One region of the Streptococcus pneumoniae genome, then DNA from elsewhere that is predicted to be linked to it. Evidence: predicted binding sites of a transcription regulator. Region 1 holds the regulator's gene; each other region holds the start of a gene.
The links. Region 1 encodes Rex, which represses fermentation and respiration genes when NADH is low (regulators of the CRP and FNR family bind a similar motif). Its sites were predicted from a motif close to TTGTGAANTANTTCACAA; they were not measured.
Positions count from the first base shown of each region.

Region 2: adhP (alcohol dehydrogenase AdhP) is a predicted target of Rex. The motif match lies at 2,305-2,322, and genes of this name have one in related genera.
Region 3: adhE (bifunctional acetaldehyde-CoA/alcohol dehydrogenase) is a predicted target of Rex. The motif match lies at 2,739-2,756, and genes of this name have one in related genera.
Region 4: AT689_RS03095 (iron-containing alcohol dehydrogenase) is a predicted target of Rex. The motif match lies at 2,250-2,267, and genes of this name have one in related genera.

Region 1 is NZ_LN831051.1:1,481,380-1,485,596, reverse strand. Features, by position in the region: gene AT689_RS07970 (ribose-phosphate diphosphokinase) at 1-443, shown strand, start outside; gene AT689_RS07965 (cysteine desulfurase family protein) at 453-1,568, shown strand; gene AT689_RS07960 (DUF1831 domain-containing protein) at 1,573-1,920, shown strand; gene AT689_RS07955 (DUF4649 family protein) at 1,928-2,143, shown strand; gene AT689_RS07950 (redox-sensing transcriptional repressor Rex) at 2,226-2,867, shown strand; gene AT689_RS07945 (gamma-glutamyl-gamma-aminobutyrate hydrolase family protein) at 2,885-3,574, shown strand; gene radC (RadC family protein) at 3,571-4,217, opposite strand, start outside.
Region 2 is NZ_LN831051.1:204,394-208,610, reverse strand. Features, by position in the region: gene AT689_RS01030 (PTS sugar transporter subunit IIB) at 1-957, opposite strand, end outside; gene adhP (alcohol dehydrogenase AdhP) at 1,189-2,208, opposite strand; gene AT689_RS01020 (Cof-type HAD-IIB family hydrolase) at 2,547-3,359, opposite strand; gene AT689_RS01015 (NCS2 family permease) at 3,549-4,217, shown strand, end outside.
Region 3 is NZ_LN831051.1:719,599-723,815, forward strand. Features, by position in the region: gene tkt (transketolase) at 1-1,189, shown strand, start outside; gene yajC (preprotein translocase subunit YajC) at 1,306-1,605, shown strand; gene AT689_RS03810 (low molecular weight protein-tyrosine-phosphatase) at 1,651-2,079, shown strand; gene AT689_RS03815 (MORN repeat-containing protein) at 2,081-2,491, shown strand; gene adhE (bifunctional acetaldehyde-CoA/alcohol dehydrogenase) at 2,791-4,217, shown strand, end outside.
Region 4 is NZ_LN831051.1:584,614-588,830, forward strand. Features, by position in the region: gene AT689_RS03085 (class II aldolase/adducin family protein) at 1-417, shown strand, start outside; gene AT689_RS03090 (L-fucose isomerase) at 430-2,196, shown strand; gene AT689_RS03095 (iron-containing alcohol dehydrogenase) at 2,342-3,493, shown strand; gene AT689_RS03100 (SPFH domain-containing protein) at 3,638-4,217, shown strand, end outside.

The sequences.
Region 1 (4,217 bases):
CTAAAAATTCAGGTGTCAAACGTGCGCGTAGCCTGGCTGAATATCTTGATGCTCCTATCGCCATTATCGACTACCCTCAAGACGATGCAACTCGTAACGAAGGTTATATTATTGGTGATGTTGAAGGTAAGAAAGCTATCTTGATTGATGATATTTTAAATACAGGACGTACCTTCTCTGAAGCTTCTAAAATCGTTGAACGTGAAGGAGCTACAGAAATTTATGCTGTTTCTAGCCACGGTCTCTTCGTCGAGGGAGCTGCTGAGCTTCTTGACAATACTAATATTAAAGAAATTCTTGTGACTGATTCAGTAGCAACAAAAGAAAAAACTCCTAAAAATGTATGCTATATCACTGCTAGTGAGTTAATTGGTGATGCTATCGTACGTATTCACGAAAGAAAACCAGTCAGCCCACTCTTTGCCTACAATAAAAAGAAATAAGGTGATTCTTTGATTTATTTGGACAATGCTGCAACGACTCCTATGTCAGCAGTTGCTATTTCAGCTATGACCAAGGTTATGCAAGAAACCCACGGAAATCCTTCTAGTATTCATGGTCATGGTCGTCAAGCTGGCAAACTCTTGCGAGAAGCCCGTCAGGAACTAGCCCAGTTACTAAGGACAAAACCTCAACATATCTTTTTCACTTCTGGTGGGACTGAAGGCAATAATACTACCATCATTGGCTACTGTCTTCGTCACCAAGAACAAGGAAAACATATCATCACAACTGCCATCGAGCACCATGCTGTCCTTGAAACAATTGATTACTTGGTTCAACACTTTGGGTTTGAAGCAACCATTATCCAGCCAGAAAATCAAGAAATCACAGCCCAGCAAATTCAAAAGGCTTTACGTGACGATACGATTTTGGTTTCTACCATGTTTACCAATAATGAGACAGGAAACCTACTGCCCATCGCTGAAATTGGCCAAATACTCAAGCAACACCCTGCTGCCTATCATGTTGATGCAGTTCAGGCTATTGGTAAAATCCCAATTCATTCAGAAGAATTGGGCATTGATTTTCTCACTGCTTCTGCCCACAAATTCCATGGTCCTAAGGGAATCGGTTTTCTCTACGCATCTAGCATGGACTTTGATTCCTATCTACATGGCGGAGACCAGGAACAGAAAAAACGTGCAGGAACTGAAAATCTGCCTGCTATCGTAGGCATGGTTGCAGCCCTAAAAGAAGACCTAGAAAAACAAGAAGAACATTTTCAACATGTACAAAATCTAGAAACTGCCTTTCTGGCAGAGCTGGAGGGCATTCAGTATTACTTGAATAGAGGAAAACATCATCTCCCTTATGTTCTCAATATTGGATTTCCTGGTCAGAAAAATGACCTCTTACTCCTTCGGCTAGATTTAGCTGGAATTTCAATCTCTACTGGCTCAGCCTGTACTGCAGGCGTTGTCCAATCCAGCCATGTTCTTGAAGCCATGTATGGCGCAAATTCAGAACGCTTGAAGGAATCCCTTCGCATCAGTTTGTCGCCACAAAATACCGTTGAAGACCTACAAACCCTCGCAAAAACCTTAAAAGAAATTATCGGAGGTTAGCCATATGGCATTTGAAAAAATCATTCAGTTAAAAAATTGTCGTTACGATTACACTCTTAGCCCTTCTGTTAAAAAATTCACCCTCAAAGATAACACCTTTTTTGAAACTAAGGTTGGTAACTATGAACTGACTCGCCTTTTGGAAAAAGTGCCAAACAGCGGTGAAGGCTTCCAACTCAAAATCATCATTAACAAGGAAGTTACAGGGGCTAAAATCAATATCACTGATAAGTTTGGCCTTCGTCTAGTTGATATTTTCAAATCAGAAGACCACCATATTCATCAGGAAAAATTCTACTTCCTCATGGATAGCTTGGTAGAACGTGGTGTCTTTACAAAATCGGAAAGATAGAGCCAAAATGTTTGAACTGACCTATAAGGACTGCTATCATGTAGAGCGTACTCTCAAGTATGAGGATCATGAGGCTCTCATGTTGACTTTGTCAGGATGTGTAACCTTACCAGATACACTTTATGTGACTTCTCTGACTTTTAGGGGCCAAAAAGTTTATCAGGGTCTGGTCGGAGACCTCTACCGTTTTCTATCTCATGCAGATTTTTTACATCAAAACTAAGATTTTTCTTAGTTTTTTCTTATTTTTGTTGATTTTTTCACAATGTTTCTATAAAATAGAAGAATAGAAAGGTTGTGATTTTGTGAAAGATAAACAGTTTGCTATTCCAAAAGCTACAGCAAAAAGACTCTCTCTCTACTATCGAATTTTTAAGAGATTTCATGCAGAAAAGATTGAACGTGCCAACTCTAAGCAAATTGCAGAGGCTATCGGTATTGATTCAGCGACCGTACGTCGTGATTTTTCCTATTTTGGTGAACTTGGTCGTCGTGGTTTTGGATATGATGTCAAAAAACTAATGACATTTTTTGCCGATTTGCTCAATGACAACTCTATTACCAATGTCATGCTGGTTGGTATTGGAAATATGGGCCATGCCCTTCTCCACTACCGCTTCCACGAACGTAACAAGATGAAGATTATCATGGCCTTTGACCTAGATGACCATCCTGAAGTCGGTACCCAAACTCCTGACGGGATTCCCATTTACGGAATTTCTCAGATCAAGGATAAAATCAAGGATGCTGATGTGAAGACTGCTATCCTAACTGTTCCCAGCGTCAAGTCACAAGAGGTTGCTAATCTCTTGGTTGATGCTGGTGTGAAAGGAATTCTCAGTTTTTCACCAGTCCATCTGCATTTACCAAAAGACGTGGTCGTTCAGTATGTCGATTTGACAAGTGAACTCCAAACCCTCCTCTACTTCATGCGAAAAGAGGATTAGAAAGCGAAAATCATTTTATGAAAAAACCAGTTATTGGGATTACAGGAAACGAAAAAACTCATCCAGATGATGACATCATGATGAGCTACGCAGCAAAAGGCTTTGTTGAAGGCGTTAAAGATGCTGGAGGGATTCCCATCATCCTACCGATTGGTGATCAAGAAATGGCCTGCCACTATATCAGTTTGATTGACAAGCTCATCTTGACAGGTGGGCAAAATGTCGATCCAAAATTCTATGGCGAACCCAAAACCATTGATAGCGATGACTATCACCTTCAAAGAGATATCTTCGAACTGGCCCTCATCAAGGAAGCTATTAAACAGAAAAAGCCCATTTTCTCTGTCTGCCGTGGTACCCAACTCTTTAACGTTGCCATGGGTGGAACTTTGTACCAAGATATCGAAGACCATTGGCAGGATTCTTCTGTTGAGTACACAACTCAACGCTTGGTGACAGAACCAGATACCGTTCTCCAAGAAATCTATGGAGAAATCTCTCATATCAACTCCTTCCACCACCAGAGCATCAAGGACTTAGCACCAAATTTAAAAGTTGTGGCTCATGATCCTAAAGATGGTATCATTGAGGCTGTCATGAGTACGGATGATGTCGCCTTTCTCGGTGTCCAATGGCATCCAGAACTTCTTTTTGAAAATCGTCCCAAAGATAAAAAACTCTTTGACTATGTCGTTAATGAACTTTAGATTAAATCTGTCTTTTCACGATAACTAAAGTAATTAGAATGAGAGACAATCAAATGGTCCAAGAGAACAATCCCCATCAGTTCGCAGGCTTCTTTAACAAGTTTAGTGACATGATCATCATTTTGGCTAGGCGCTACCGCTCCTGAAGGATGATTGTGGACCAAGATAAGAGAAGTCGCCATATGCTTGATTGCATAGTGAAGAATCTCTCGCGGTTCAGCGATACTACGAGTTACAGAACCGATAAAAATGGTCTGCTGATGGATGATTTGATTTTGAGTATTGAGATAGAGTGCCACCAGGTGCTCTTGTTTTTTATCCCCTAATTCCTGCTGCATCTTCTTGGCCAACTTTTGACTGCTGAGAATACTTTCCATTTCAAGAGTCTCGTGTTTGTGAATACGATGCCCCAGTTCAATCATAGCTTGTAATTCTATGGCCTTAACACGCCCAATACCAGACAAACTCTGCAATTCCTGCAGGGTCATTTTTTTCAAATCCGTTAGGCTTGAAAGATTGTTCAAGACTTTTTGGGCAATTTCAAAAACGCTAGCTTGACGTGTTCCTGTCCTGAGTAAAATAGCTAGCAACTCTTGGTTACTAAGCGCTTCAACTCCTTCCTTGGCCAGCCTTTCTCTTGGTA
Region 2 (4,217 bases), 830 kb from region 1:
CAAATCTTTTTTAGAATCATTTGGTACTTTACGGACATCAAATTCAACACCCAAGTCACGCATTTTTTCAAATGTAGCAACGTCTTCTTTGTCCATAGACAAAACGGTATTGACCAATGTTTTACCTGTTGAGTGAGCCATAGAACCAACGTTAAGAGTCTTGATTGGCACGCCGCCTTCGATGGCACGAAGGGCATCTTGAGGTGTTTCAAACAAGATAAGGGCATGTGTTTCTCCAAAACGTGGGTCTTTTGAAATCTCAATCAGTTTTTGAATTGGAACCACGTTAGCCTTGACATTACCTGGAGCTGCTTGTTTAATCAATTCTTTACGAAGGTCGTCTTTAGCCACATTATCTGAAGCAACGATGATACGATTTGCTTTTGAATCTGGAGTCCAAGCAGTTGCAACCTGACCGTGAAGTAGACGTGTGTCAAGACGGGCAAGATTGATTTTCAATTTACCGTCTCCGATAACAGTTCCTTCTGGGATAGCAGTTTGGGCACCTGGAGCAGCTGCAGCGCTTGCAACTTCTTCAACTGGATTTAGCTCTTCTGGAAGAGCTTTGATGCCATCTTTGGCTTCTTTAATGATATTAGCAGCGACTTTTTCTACACCTGCAGCAGCGTCCATGAGGCGCTCTGTGTAGGCTTGAATCAACATCGGTAAGTTAAGTCCTGTGATGATGGCAAACTTACGCTCAGGATTTTCTCCCATCACGCGACTAGCTTGGTTAAATGGAGAACCACTCCAAAGGTCAGCCAAAACTAGAACCTCATCTTCTGCGTCAAATGCAGCAACAGCGTTATTAAACTTAGCGTATAGATCATCAGGACCTTCATTTGGCATAAAGGTCACAACTTGAACCTTTTCTTGTTCACCAAAGATCATAGATCCTGACTGATGAATACCCGCAGCAAATTCGCCGTGGCTCGCAATAATGATTCCGATACTCATTATTGTCATTCCTCCTTTTTTGTTTTAGTTTTCATTTAAGAAAACTTTAAGACTGTTTAAGTATAAACCGTTTTCATAAAAAAAGCAACTATTTATCATAAAAAATTAAAAAAATTTATTTTTGTATGTTGATATGTTGAGTTTTTGAGGAGTAATCTTGAATTCTTATTTAAAATTTAATATAAAAAAGTTGGAAGAAGCTTCCAACTTTTAAAATAGGTTTCTATTAGATTAGTGGGTGAAGTCGAGTACCATACGTCCTTGGATTTGGCCTTTTTCCATTTCGTCGAAAATGGCAACAGCATCTTCTACTGGACGTTTTTGAACAACTGGGACTACCAGACCTTCTGCACCAAATTGGAAGGCTTCTTCTAAGTCTTTACGAGTTCCGACAAGAGAACCGATGACTTGGATTCCATCGAGGACTGTTTTAACGATGCTGAGTTCCATCATTTCAGAAGGAAGACCAACAGCGACGACGCGACCACCAGCACGAATGGAATCAACAGCCTGGTTGAAGGCAACTTTAGACACAGCAGTTACGACAGCTGAATGAGCTCCTCCATCAGTTTTTTCTTTAATGAGTCCAGCTACATCTTCAACTTCGAGGCCGTTAATCACAATGTCAGCGCCTACTTCTTTTGCAAGGGCAAGTTTGTCATTGTTGATATCGACTGCGATAACATGAGCATTGAATACTTTTTTAGCGTATTGAACAGCGAGGTTACCAAGTCCACCAGCACCGTAAAGAACAACCCATTGGCCTGGTTCAACTTTTGCTTCTTTGATAGCTTTATAGGTTGTTACTCCAGCACATGTGATAGAAGAAGCTTGGGCTGGATCAAGTCCGTCAGGAACTTTGACAGCATAGTCAGCAGTTACGATACATTGTTCAGCCATACCACCGTCTACTGAGTAGCCAGCATTTTTCACTGTACGGCAAAGGGTTTCGCGACCAGTTGTACAGTATTCGCAAGTGCCACATCCTTCAAAGAACCAAGCAACGCTGACGCGGTCACCGACTTTAAGGCTTTTCACATCTGGAGCAATCTCTTTAACGATACCGATACCTTCGTGCCCAAGAACACGTCCTGGGACTTGACCAAAGTCACCATGAGCAACGTGGAGGTCGGTGTGGCAAACGCCACAGTATTCAACTTCTACAAGTGCTTCCCCAGTTTCAAGTGGACGGAGTACTTTTTCTTCAATAGCAACACCAGTGCTTTCTGTATTTACAACAACAGCTTTCATAGCTATCCTCCTTGATATTGACCGAGAACAGGGACAACGGGACTGGATTGATTTTTTGTCAACAGAGTCGAGTGTGACGAGCTCTCTTGTATTTATATGTGAAGTATATCACAAAAGAAAGCCTTTTCCAAGGTTTTGGAGACAAAAAGTAGAACAATCGATTAACTGGTTGATGAGACTGTGAAAAGAGCACAAAGACCAGCTTGCAAGCTGGTCATACTCTTCGAAAATCTCTTCAAACCACGTCAGCTTCATCTACAACCTCAAAGCAGTGCTTTGAGCAACCTACGGTTAGCTTCCTAGTTTGCTCTTTGATTCTCATTGAGTATCAGTATAGGTTATAAGAATAAGTCTTGTAGGGTTTTGGCAACCCCATCTTGGTCGTTGGTAAGGGAAATTTGCTCATCTGCATGAGGGAGTAGCTCTGGATTGGCATTTTTCATGGCATAACCCTTCCCAGCAAAAGCGAGCATTTCGGTATCATTGTGTTCATCTCCAAAGGCAATCAAATCTTTTTTGTCACGATTCATTATCTTGAGCAAGTAGTCCAAAGCAAAGGCCTTGTTGACACCTTTTGGGGTACATTCAAGGATATTGAGCGGACCTCCCCAGGTATTGATAGAAAGTTGATGCTGGTAGAAGGCGTTCATGTCTTTTGCCAAGGCATATTTGTCACTGGCTCTGGTCTGCAAGAGGATACAGTTAGGGTCCTTGGTCACCAATTCAGGCTGGAATTGATCTTCAGGCTGGAAAGCTTCTACACCAAATAGTTTGGGATTGGCAATTTCTTCATTGGGATTTGTAATGTAGAATTTTTTACGATATTCTCCAGCGATAAAATCGGCTTGAATGTCCTCTGAACGTTGAACCATATCTAGCAGATATTTTTTGTCTACAGTCAAACACTTTTCAAAATCCCAAACTTGGTCTGGTAAATGAGTAAGGGATCCGTTGAAGTTAATCATAGGAGTGTCTAAGCCCAGTTCACGGTAAAAATCTTTTGACATACGGTAAGGGCGACCTGTCGTAATAATAACCTGATGGCCTTTTTCAGCAACTTTTTTGATGGTTCTTTTGGTAAAGTCAGAAATTTGACTGTCTGAGTTGAGCAGGGTTCCATCCAGGTCAACTGCAATAATTTTTTTCGTCATATGGACCTTTCTAGTGTGTTTTCAGATAAGATGTCTTCTATTATAACAGAAAGCAGGCAGAAAAGCAGATTCCAAACAAAAAATGAAATTGGATTAATTTCTTAAACAAATCAAACAAAGACATTGAAAAAGTGAATGATAAATGATATAATTATATTATTGTTCGTAAAAATTAAAAGGAGATTGATGATGGACAAATTATTTAAACTAAAAGAGAACGGTACAGACGTTCGTACAGAGGTTCTCGCTGGTTTAACAACTTTCTTTGCAATGAGCTATATTCTCTTTGTAAACCCACAAATACTTTCACAAACAGGAATGCCTGCTCAGGGCGTCTTCCTAGCGACGATTATTGGTGCAGTAGCGGGTACCTTGATGATGGCTTTTTATGCTAACTTACCTTATGCCCAAGCGCCAGGTATGGGACTCAATGCCTTCTTTACCTTTACAGTTGTATTCGGGCTTGGTTATTCTTGGCAAGAAGCCCTAGCTATGGTCTTCATCTGTGGGATTATTTCATTGATTATTACCTTGACAAATGTTCGTAAAATGATCATTGAATCGATTCCCAATGCTCTTCGCTCAGCTATTTCAGCTGGTATCGGTGTCTTCCTTGCCTATGTAGGGATTAAGAATGCTGGACTTTTGAAATTCACGATTGATCCAGGCAACTATACTGTTGTAGGAGAAGGGGCTGACAAAGCTCAAGCAACGATTGCAGCAAACTCTTCAGCAGTTCCAGGATTGGTCAGCTTTAATAATCCAGCTGTTTTAGTGGCTCTTGCAGGACTTGCCATTACTATCTTCTTTGTCATCAAAGGGATTAAAGGGGGAATTATTCTCTCTATCTTGACAACA
Region 3 (4,217 bases), 760 kb from region 1:
TGGAGCAGATGAAACTGCATCAACTCGTCAAGCCCTCGGTTGGGACTACGAACCATTTGAAATTCCAGAACAAGTATATGCTGATTTCAAAGAACATGTTGCAGACCGTGGCGCATCAGCTTATCAAGCTTGGACTAAATTAGTTGCAGATTATAAAGAAGCTCATCCAGAACTGGCTGCAGAAGTAGAAGCCATCATCGACGGACGTGATCCAGTCGAAGTGACTCCAGCAGACTTCCCAGCTTTAGAAAATGGTTTTTCTCAAGCAACTCGTAATTCAAGTCAAGATGCCTTGAATGTTGTGGCAGCTAAATTACCAACCTTCCTAGGTGGATCAGCTGACCTTGCTCACTCAAACATGACTTATATCAAGACGGATGGACTTCAAGACGATACCAATCGCTTGAATCGTAACATTCAGTTTGGTGTTCGTGAATTTGCAATGGGAACAATCTTGAACGGGATGGCCCTTCATGGTGGACTTCGTGTATACGGTGGAACTTTCTTCGTCTTCTCTGACTATGTGAAGGCAGCTGTCCGCTTGTCAGCCTTACAAGGACTTCCTGTGACTTATGTCTTTACCCATGATTCAATCGCAGTTGGGGAAGATGGTCCGACTCACGAACCAGTTGAGCATTTAGCAGGTCTTCGTGCTATGCCAAATCTAAATGTTTTCCGTCCAGCAGATGCGCGTGAAACGCAAGCAGCTTGGTACCTTGCAGTGACAAGTGAGAAAACACCAACTGCCCTTGTCTTGACACGTCAAAACTTGACTGTTGAAGATGGAACAGACTTCGACAAGGTTGCTAAAGGTGCTTATGTTGTATATGAAAATGCAGCCGACTTTGATACCATCTTGATTGCGACAGGTTCAGAGGTTAATCTTGCTGTCTCAGCTGCTAAAGAATTGGCTAGTCAAGGCGAAAAAATCCGCGTAGTCAGCATGCCATCTACAGATGTCTTTGATAAACAAGATGCAGCTTACAAGGAAGAAATTCTTCCAAATGCAGTCCGCCGTCGTGTTGCAGTCGAAATGGGTGCAAGTCAAAACTGGTACAAATATGTTGGTCTCGATGGTGCCGTTCTAGGTATTGATACCTTCGGAGCCTCTGCCCCAGCACCAAAAGTATTGGCAGAATATGGCTTTACTGTCGAAAATCTTGTAAAAGTTGTTCGAAATTTGAAATAATCCTAAAAATCAGGGCGTAAGCTCTGGTTTTTCTTACCAGAAAAGTAAGGTACAATCTTGTAAAAGTAGCTGAAATTTGATATAGTAGTCCTATGTAAAAGACAAAGGAGAAAACAATGAATCCAAATATTACTTTTTTAATCATGCTTGTAGGTATGATGGCCTTGATGTTCTTTATGCAACGTTCTCAAAAGAAACAAGCTCAAAAGCGTATGGAAAGCTTAAATAAACTACAAAAAGGCTATGAAGTGATTACAATCGGTGGACTTTATGGAACAGTCGATGAAGTAGATACGGAGAAGGGAACAATAGTTCTTGACGTAGATGGAGTTTACTTGACTTTTGAACTAGCTGCTATCAAGACAGTATTACCGCTGAAAGAAACAGCTTCACTAGAAGGCGCAATTGAAAAATAAGACGGGATCACGAACTCCCGTTTTCTATAAAAGAAAGGAAATGGGATGAAAAAATTAGTCTTTGTCTGTCTGGGAAATATTTGCCGTAGCCCTATGGCCGAGTTTGTTATGAAATCAATGACAGATAACTACGAAATCCAAAGTCGAGCAACTTCCTCTTGGGAACATGGCAATCCGATTCATAAGGGGACTCAGGGAATTTTTCAAGAGTATGAGATTCCTTATGACAAGAACAAGACATCGCTTCAGATTAGTAAGGAAGATTTTGAAGCCTTTGATTATATTATCGGAATGGACGCTTCAAATATTTCTGACTTACGTCAGATGTGTCCAGTAGACTGTCAAGATAAGATTTACTCATTTTCATCTGAAAGTGTTCCAGACCCTTGGTATACAGGAGATTTTGAAGAAACCTATCGACGTGTTCAAGAGGGCTGTCAAGCTTGGTTAGAACGTTTAGAAAAGGAGAGTTAAGGTGGAAAATCTTACGAATTTTTACGAAAAGTATCGTGTCTATCTGACTCGTCCACGTTTAGAGCTTTTGGCAGTAGTTACCATTGTTTTCTGTGCTGTACTCGTCTTTTTTCTAAATATTCCAGGAAAAGGTGTCTTAAAACTCGATAATGGAACGATTGTTTATGATGGCAGTCTTGTCCGTGGTAAAATGAATGGCCAAGGTACCATTACCTTCCAAAATGGAGACCAATATACAGGTGGCTTCAACAATGGAGCCTTCAACGGAAAAGGTACCTTTCAATCTAAAGAAGGCTGGACCTACGAAGGTGATTTTGTAAATGGTCAGGCTGAAGGAAAAGGGAAACTAACAACAGAACAAGAAGTCGTTTATGAAGGAACTTTTAAACAAGGCGTTTTTCAACAAAAATAAAGCCTCCTTATCAAAGGAGGTATTATTAGAATCACAAGGTAAGCGCTTACCTGTGAATCCCTTTCTTTCCAAATCCCTCTTCCAAGCAAGTTTGTGAAATAAAAAATATTTGAAATAAATTTCACAAACTTCAAAGATAAAACTTGATAAGAAAAGAAAATGAGAAAAGTTTCACAAGAGTTTAAAAATTCTTTGTGAAATGTTTATGAAACTGTTTACAAAGTTGAAATAATGCGTTATAATAAACTTGTGAAAAAATTAACAAAGGATATCGTTCCTTGAAAGCTATGGAGGAAAATATGGCTGATAAAAAAACTGTGACACCAGAGGAAAAGAAACTCGTTGCTGAAAAACACGTAGATGAGTTGGTTCAAAAAGCTCTAGTTGCCCTTGAAGAAATGCGTAAATTGGATCAAGAACAAGTTGACTACATCGTTGCCAAAGCATCAGTAGCAGCTTTGGATGCCCACGGAGAATTGGCTTTACATGCCTTTGAAGAAACAGGACGTGGTGTATTTGAAGACAAAGCAACTAAGAACTTGTTTGCTTGTGAACACGTAGTAAACAACATGCGCCACACTAAGACAGTTGGCGTTATCGAAGAAGACGATGTAACAGGATTGACTCTTATTGCTGAACCAGTTGGTGTTGTTTGTGGTATTACTCCAACAACAAACCCAACATCAACAGCAATCTTCAAATCATTGATTTCATTGAAGACACGTAACCCAATCGTCTTTGCCTTCCATCCATCAGCACAAGAATCATCTGCTCATGCAGCTCGTATCGTCCGCGATGCAGCTATCGCAGCTGGTGCTCCTGAAAACTGTGTACAGTGGATCACTCAACCATCTATGGAAGCAACTAGTGCCCTTATGAACCACGAAGGTATTGCAACAATCCTTGCAACAGGTGGTAATGCCATGGTTAAAGCCGCATACTCATGTGGTAAACCAGCTCTTGGGGTAGGTGCCGGAAACGTTCCAGCTTATGTTGAAAAATCAGCAAACATTCGTCAAGCAGCACACGATATCGTCATGTCTAAATCATTTGATAACGGTATGGTCTGTGCATCTGAACAAGCAGTTATCATTGATAAAGAAATTTACGATGAATTTGTAGCAGAGTTCAAATCTTACCACACTTACTTTGTAAACAAAAAAGAAAAAGCTCTTCTTGAAGAGTTCTGCTTCGGCGTCAAAGCAAACAGCAAAAACTGTGCTGGTGCAAAATTGAACGCTGACATCGTTGGTAAACCAGCAACTTGGATTGCAGAACAAGCAGGATTTACAGTTCCAGAAGGAACAAACATTCTTGCTGCAGAATGTAAAGAAGTTGGCGAAAATGAGCCATTGACTCGTGAAAAATTGTCACCAGTTATTGCAGTTTTGAAATCTGAAAGCCGTGAAGATGGTATTACTAAGGCTCGTCAAATGGTTGAATTTAACGGTCTTGGACACTCAGCAGCTATCCACACAGCTGACGAAGAATTGACTAAAGAATTTGGTAAAGCTGTTAAAGCTATTCGTGTTATCTGTAACTCACCTTCTACTTTTGGTGGTATCGGGGACGTTTACAATGCCTTCTTGCCATCATTGACACTTGGATGTGGTTCTTACGGACGCAACTCAGTTGGGGATAACGTTAGTGCCATTAACCTCTTGAATATCAAAAAAGTCGGAAGACGGAGAAATAACATGCAATGGATGAAACTTCCTTCAAAAAC
Region 4 (4,217 bases), 900 kb from region 1:
ACAGGATTTGCTCTTGCACACATTCCTTTAGATACTTATTCACTAATTGAGAGCGCGATTGTGGTAGGGGCAATTCCTATAACGCCATTTGGAGTTCCGTCTACAATGGAAGTGCCAGAAGCAATTACACCTTATCTGCCCGATCATGATGTCATGCTATTAGAAAATCATGGAGCTCTGACTGTCGGAAGCGATGTAATTACAGCATACTACCGTATGGAAACTTTAGAATTAGTCGCAAAGACAACCTTCCACGGAAGAATGTTACTTTCTACAAAGGGCATTGAGGAGCAAGAAATTGCTCGTCCGACTTTAGAACGTCTATTCTCAATGCGAGAAAATTATAAGGTTACAGGTCGTCACCCAGGCTACCGTAAATATAATGGAGATGGTAGTATGAAAGAAACAGAAAAATAAGAGGAAAATAGTATGATTCAACATCCACGTATTGGTATTCGTCCGACTATTGATGGTCGTCGTCAAGGTGTACGCGAATCACTTGAAGTGCAAACAATGAACATGGCTAAAAGTGTGGCAGATTTGATTTCAAGCACATTGAAATATCCAGATGGGGAACCTGTGGAATGCGTGATTTCTCCATCTACCATTGGTCGTGTTCCAGAGGCTGCGACTTCCCATGAGTTGTTTAAAAAGTCAAATGTTTGCGCAACAATTACAGTTACACCATGCTGGTGTTATGGTAGTGAAACTATGGATATGTCTCCAGATATTCCTCATGCTATTTGGGGATTTAATGGGACAGAACGCCCAGGAGCTGTCTATCTTGCAGCTGTACTAGCTTCACATGCTCAAAAAGGGATTCCAGCCTTTGGGATTTATGGTAGAGACGTCCAGGAAGCTAGTGATACAGCTATTCCAGAAGATGTCAAAGAAAAACTTTTACGTTATGCGCGTGCAGCTCTTGCAACTGGCTTGATGAGAGACACTGCTTATCTATCAATGGGTAGTGTTTCGATGGGGATTGGCGGTTCTATTGTAAATTCAGATTTCTTCCAAGAATACTTAGGAATGCGAAATGAATCGGTAGATATGACGGAGTTCACACGCCGTATGGACCGTGGTATTTACGACCCTGAAGAGTTCGAACGTGCGCTCAAATGGGTGAAAGAAAACGTAAAAGAAGGATTCGACCATAACCGTGAAGACCTTGTTTTAAGCCGTGAAGAAAAAGATAGACAATGGGAATTTGTTATTAAGATGTTCATGATTGGACGTGACTTAATGGTTGGTAACCCAAGACTTGCTGAACTTGGTTTTGAGGAAGAAGCAGTTGGTCACCATGCTTTAGTAGCTGGTTTCCAAGGTCAACGTCAGTGGACAGACCATTTCCCAAATGGGGACTTTATGGAAACTTTCCTCAATACTCAGTTTGACTGGAATGGTATTCGAAAACCATTTGTATTTGCGACAGAGAATGATTCACTAAATGGTGTGTCTATGCTCTTTAATTATCTATTAACAAATACTCCACAAATCTTTGCTGATGTGCGTACTTATTGGAGCCCAGAGGCTGTTAAACGTGTAACGGGACATACTTTAGAGGGTCGTGCTGCAGCTGGCTTCTTACATCTAATCAATTCTGGTTCTTGTACATTGGATGGTACAGGTCAAGCTACTCGAGATGGCAAACCTGTTATGAAACCATTCTGGGAGTTGGAAGAAAGTGAAGTGCAGGCTATGCTTGAAAATACAGACTTCCCACCAGCAAACCGCGAATACTTCCGTGGAGGAGGATTCTCAACTCGTTTCTTGACGAAGGGGGATATGCCAGTAACAATGGTACGTCTCAATCTTCTAAAAGGGGTTGGTCCAGTGCTACAAATTGCAGAAGGTTACACACTTGAACTTCCTGAAGATGTTCACCATACTTTAGATAATCGTACAGATCCAGGATGGCCAACTACTTGGTTTGCTCCACGTTTGACAGGAAAAGGTGCTTTCAAGTCTGTCTATGACGTCATGAATAATTGGGGAGCTAATCATGGAGCCATAACATATGGACACATTGGAGCAGACTTGATTACCTTGGCTTCTATGTTGAGAATTCCTGTCAATATGCATAATGTACCTGAGGAAGATATCTTTAGACCTAAAAATTGGTCCTTATTTGGAACAGAAGATCTAGAATCAGCAGACTATCGTGCATGTCAGTTGTTGGGACCACTACATAAATAAAACTTGTTTATATAGGAGGTGAACTTACGTCCCTCCTATCCTTTTAAAAAGATTTGTTAAACAATTCACAAATAATTGAAAACGAATACAAAAAGTAATATAATGATGTTAAATAGATAGCGCGGAGGCGCAGGAGGAAAATTATATGGCTACATTTTATGTTCCGGCAGTCAACCTTATTGGTAAAGGTGTTGTAAATGAAGTGGGTCCTTATATCAAGGAACTTGGCTATAAAAAGGCACTTTTGGTTACAGATAAGTACATCGAAGGCAGTGATATTTTGCCTAAGGTTTTAAAACCACTGGATACAGAAGGAATCGAATATGTCATCTTTAGCGATGTAGAGCCAAACCCTACTTGTAAAAATGTCACAGATGGGGTAGCTGCTTTGCAAGAACATGGCTGTGACTTTATCATCAGTCTTGGCGGGGGTTCTCCACAGGATGCAGCTAGTTGTATTTCTATCATGGCTATAAATGGTGGAAAACCACAGGATTATGAAGGGCTTCATAAGTCTGCTAAAAAAGGCTTGCCAGTTGTGGCTATCAATACAACGGCAGGAACTTCTGCAGAAATTACCATTAACTATGTGATTACTGATGAAGAACGCAAGGTTAAGATGGTAATGGTTGACAAGAATAGCCTTGCCTTGATTTCTGTTAATGACCCTGAATTGATGATTTCAAAACCTCAAGCCTTGACTGCTGCTACTGGTATGGATGCTCTGACTCACGCTGTTGAAGCTTTGGTAACACCTGGTGCTTATGATGTAACCAAGAAACTGTCTATTGGTGCTATTGAGCTTATCAAGGAATATCTTCCTCGTGCTGTAGCAAACGGACATGATATTGAAGCGCGTGAAGGTATGGTCAATGCCATCTTCCTTGGTGGTATGAGCTTTAATAATGCTGGTCTTGGCTATGTTCACTCAATGGCTCACCAACTCGGTGCAGTATATAATTTGCCACATGGTGTTTGCTGTGCCATGTTGCTACCAGTTATAGAACGTGAAAATGCTAAACGTGTACCAGAAGCTTTCCGCAATGTTGCCAAAGCCTTGGGACTTCATGTAGAAGGTAAATCAGATCAAGAATGTGCCGATTATGCGATTGCTGAGATTGAGAAGCTTTCTGAGACAGTAGGTATTCCTAAGAAACTGACTGAACTTGGTATTGAAGAAAAAGATTTCGACTTTGAATACCTTTCTAAGAATGCCTTGATTGATGCCTGCGCACCAGGAAATCCATTTATGCCAACCTTAGAAGAAACGATTGCCTTTTATAAAGAGTTATTTTAGCAAGAGATTGGACGACAATAGGACAATTCACCTCTAATTATTGACATTTCAGGAAAAATCGCAGTAAAAACGGCACAGCCTTCTTTAAATGTGCTATAATACTAGAAAAATACTTGTGGAGGTTCCATTATGGCAATATTTTTCATGATTTTTCTGATTGTTTGTGTGCTCCTATTGGTGATAGTCACACTGAGTACAGTTTATGTGGTTCGTCAGCAGTCGGTGGCGATTATTGAACGCTTTGGGAAATACCAAAAGGTTGCTAATAGCGGTATTCATATTCGCTTGCCTTTTGGGATTGACTCGATTGCAGCACGGATTCAGTTGCGCTTGTTGCAAAGTGATATTGTGGTTGAGACTAAGACCAAGGACAATGTGTTCGTTATGATGAATGTAGCGACTCAGTACCGTGTCAACGAGCAGAGCGTGACAGATGCTTACTATAAACTCATACGTCCAGAATCTCAGATTAAATCTTATATCGAAGATGCTCTTCGCTCTTCTGTTCCAAAATTAACCTTGGATGAATTGTTTGAGAAAAAAGATGAGATTGCCCTTGAGGTTCAACACCAAGTAGCAGAAGAAATGACCACTTACGGCTACATTATCGTGAAAACCTTGATTACCAAGGTCGAACCGGATGCAGAAGTTAAGCAATCCATGAATGAAATCAATGCGGCGCAACGTAAGCGGGTCGCAGCACAAGAATTGGCGGAAGCTGACA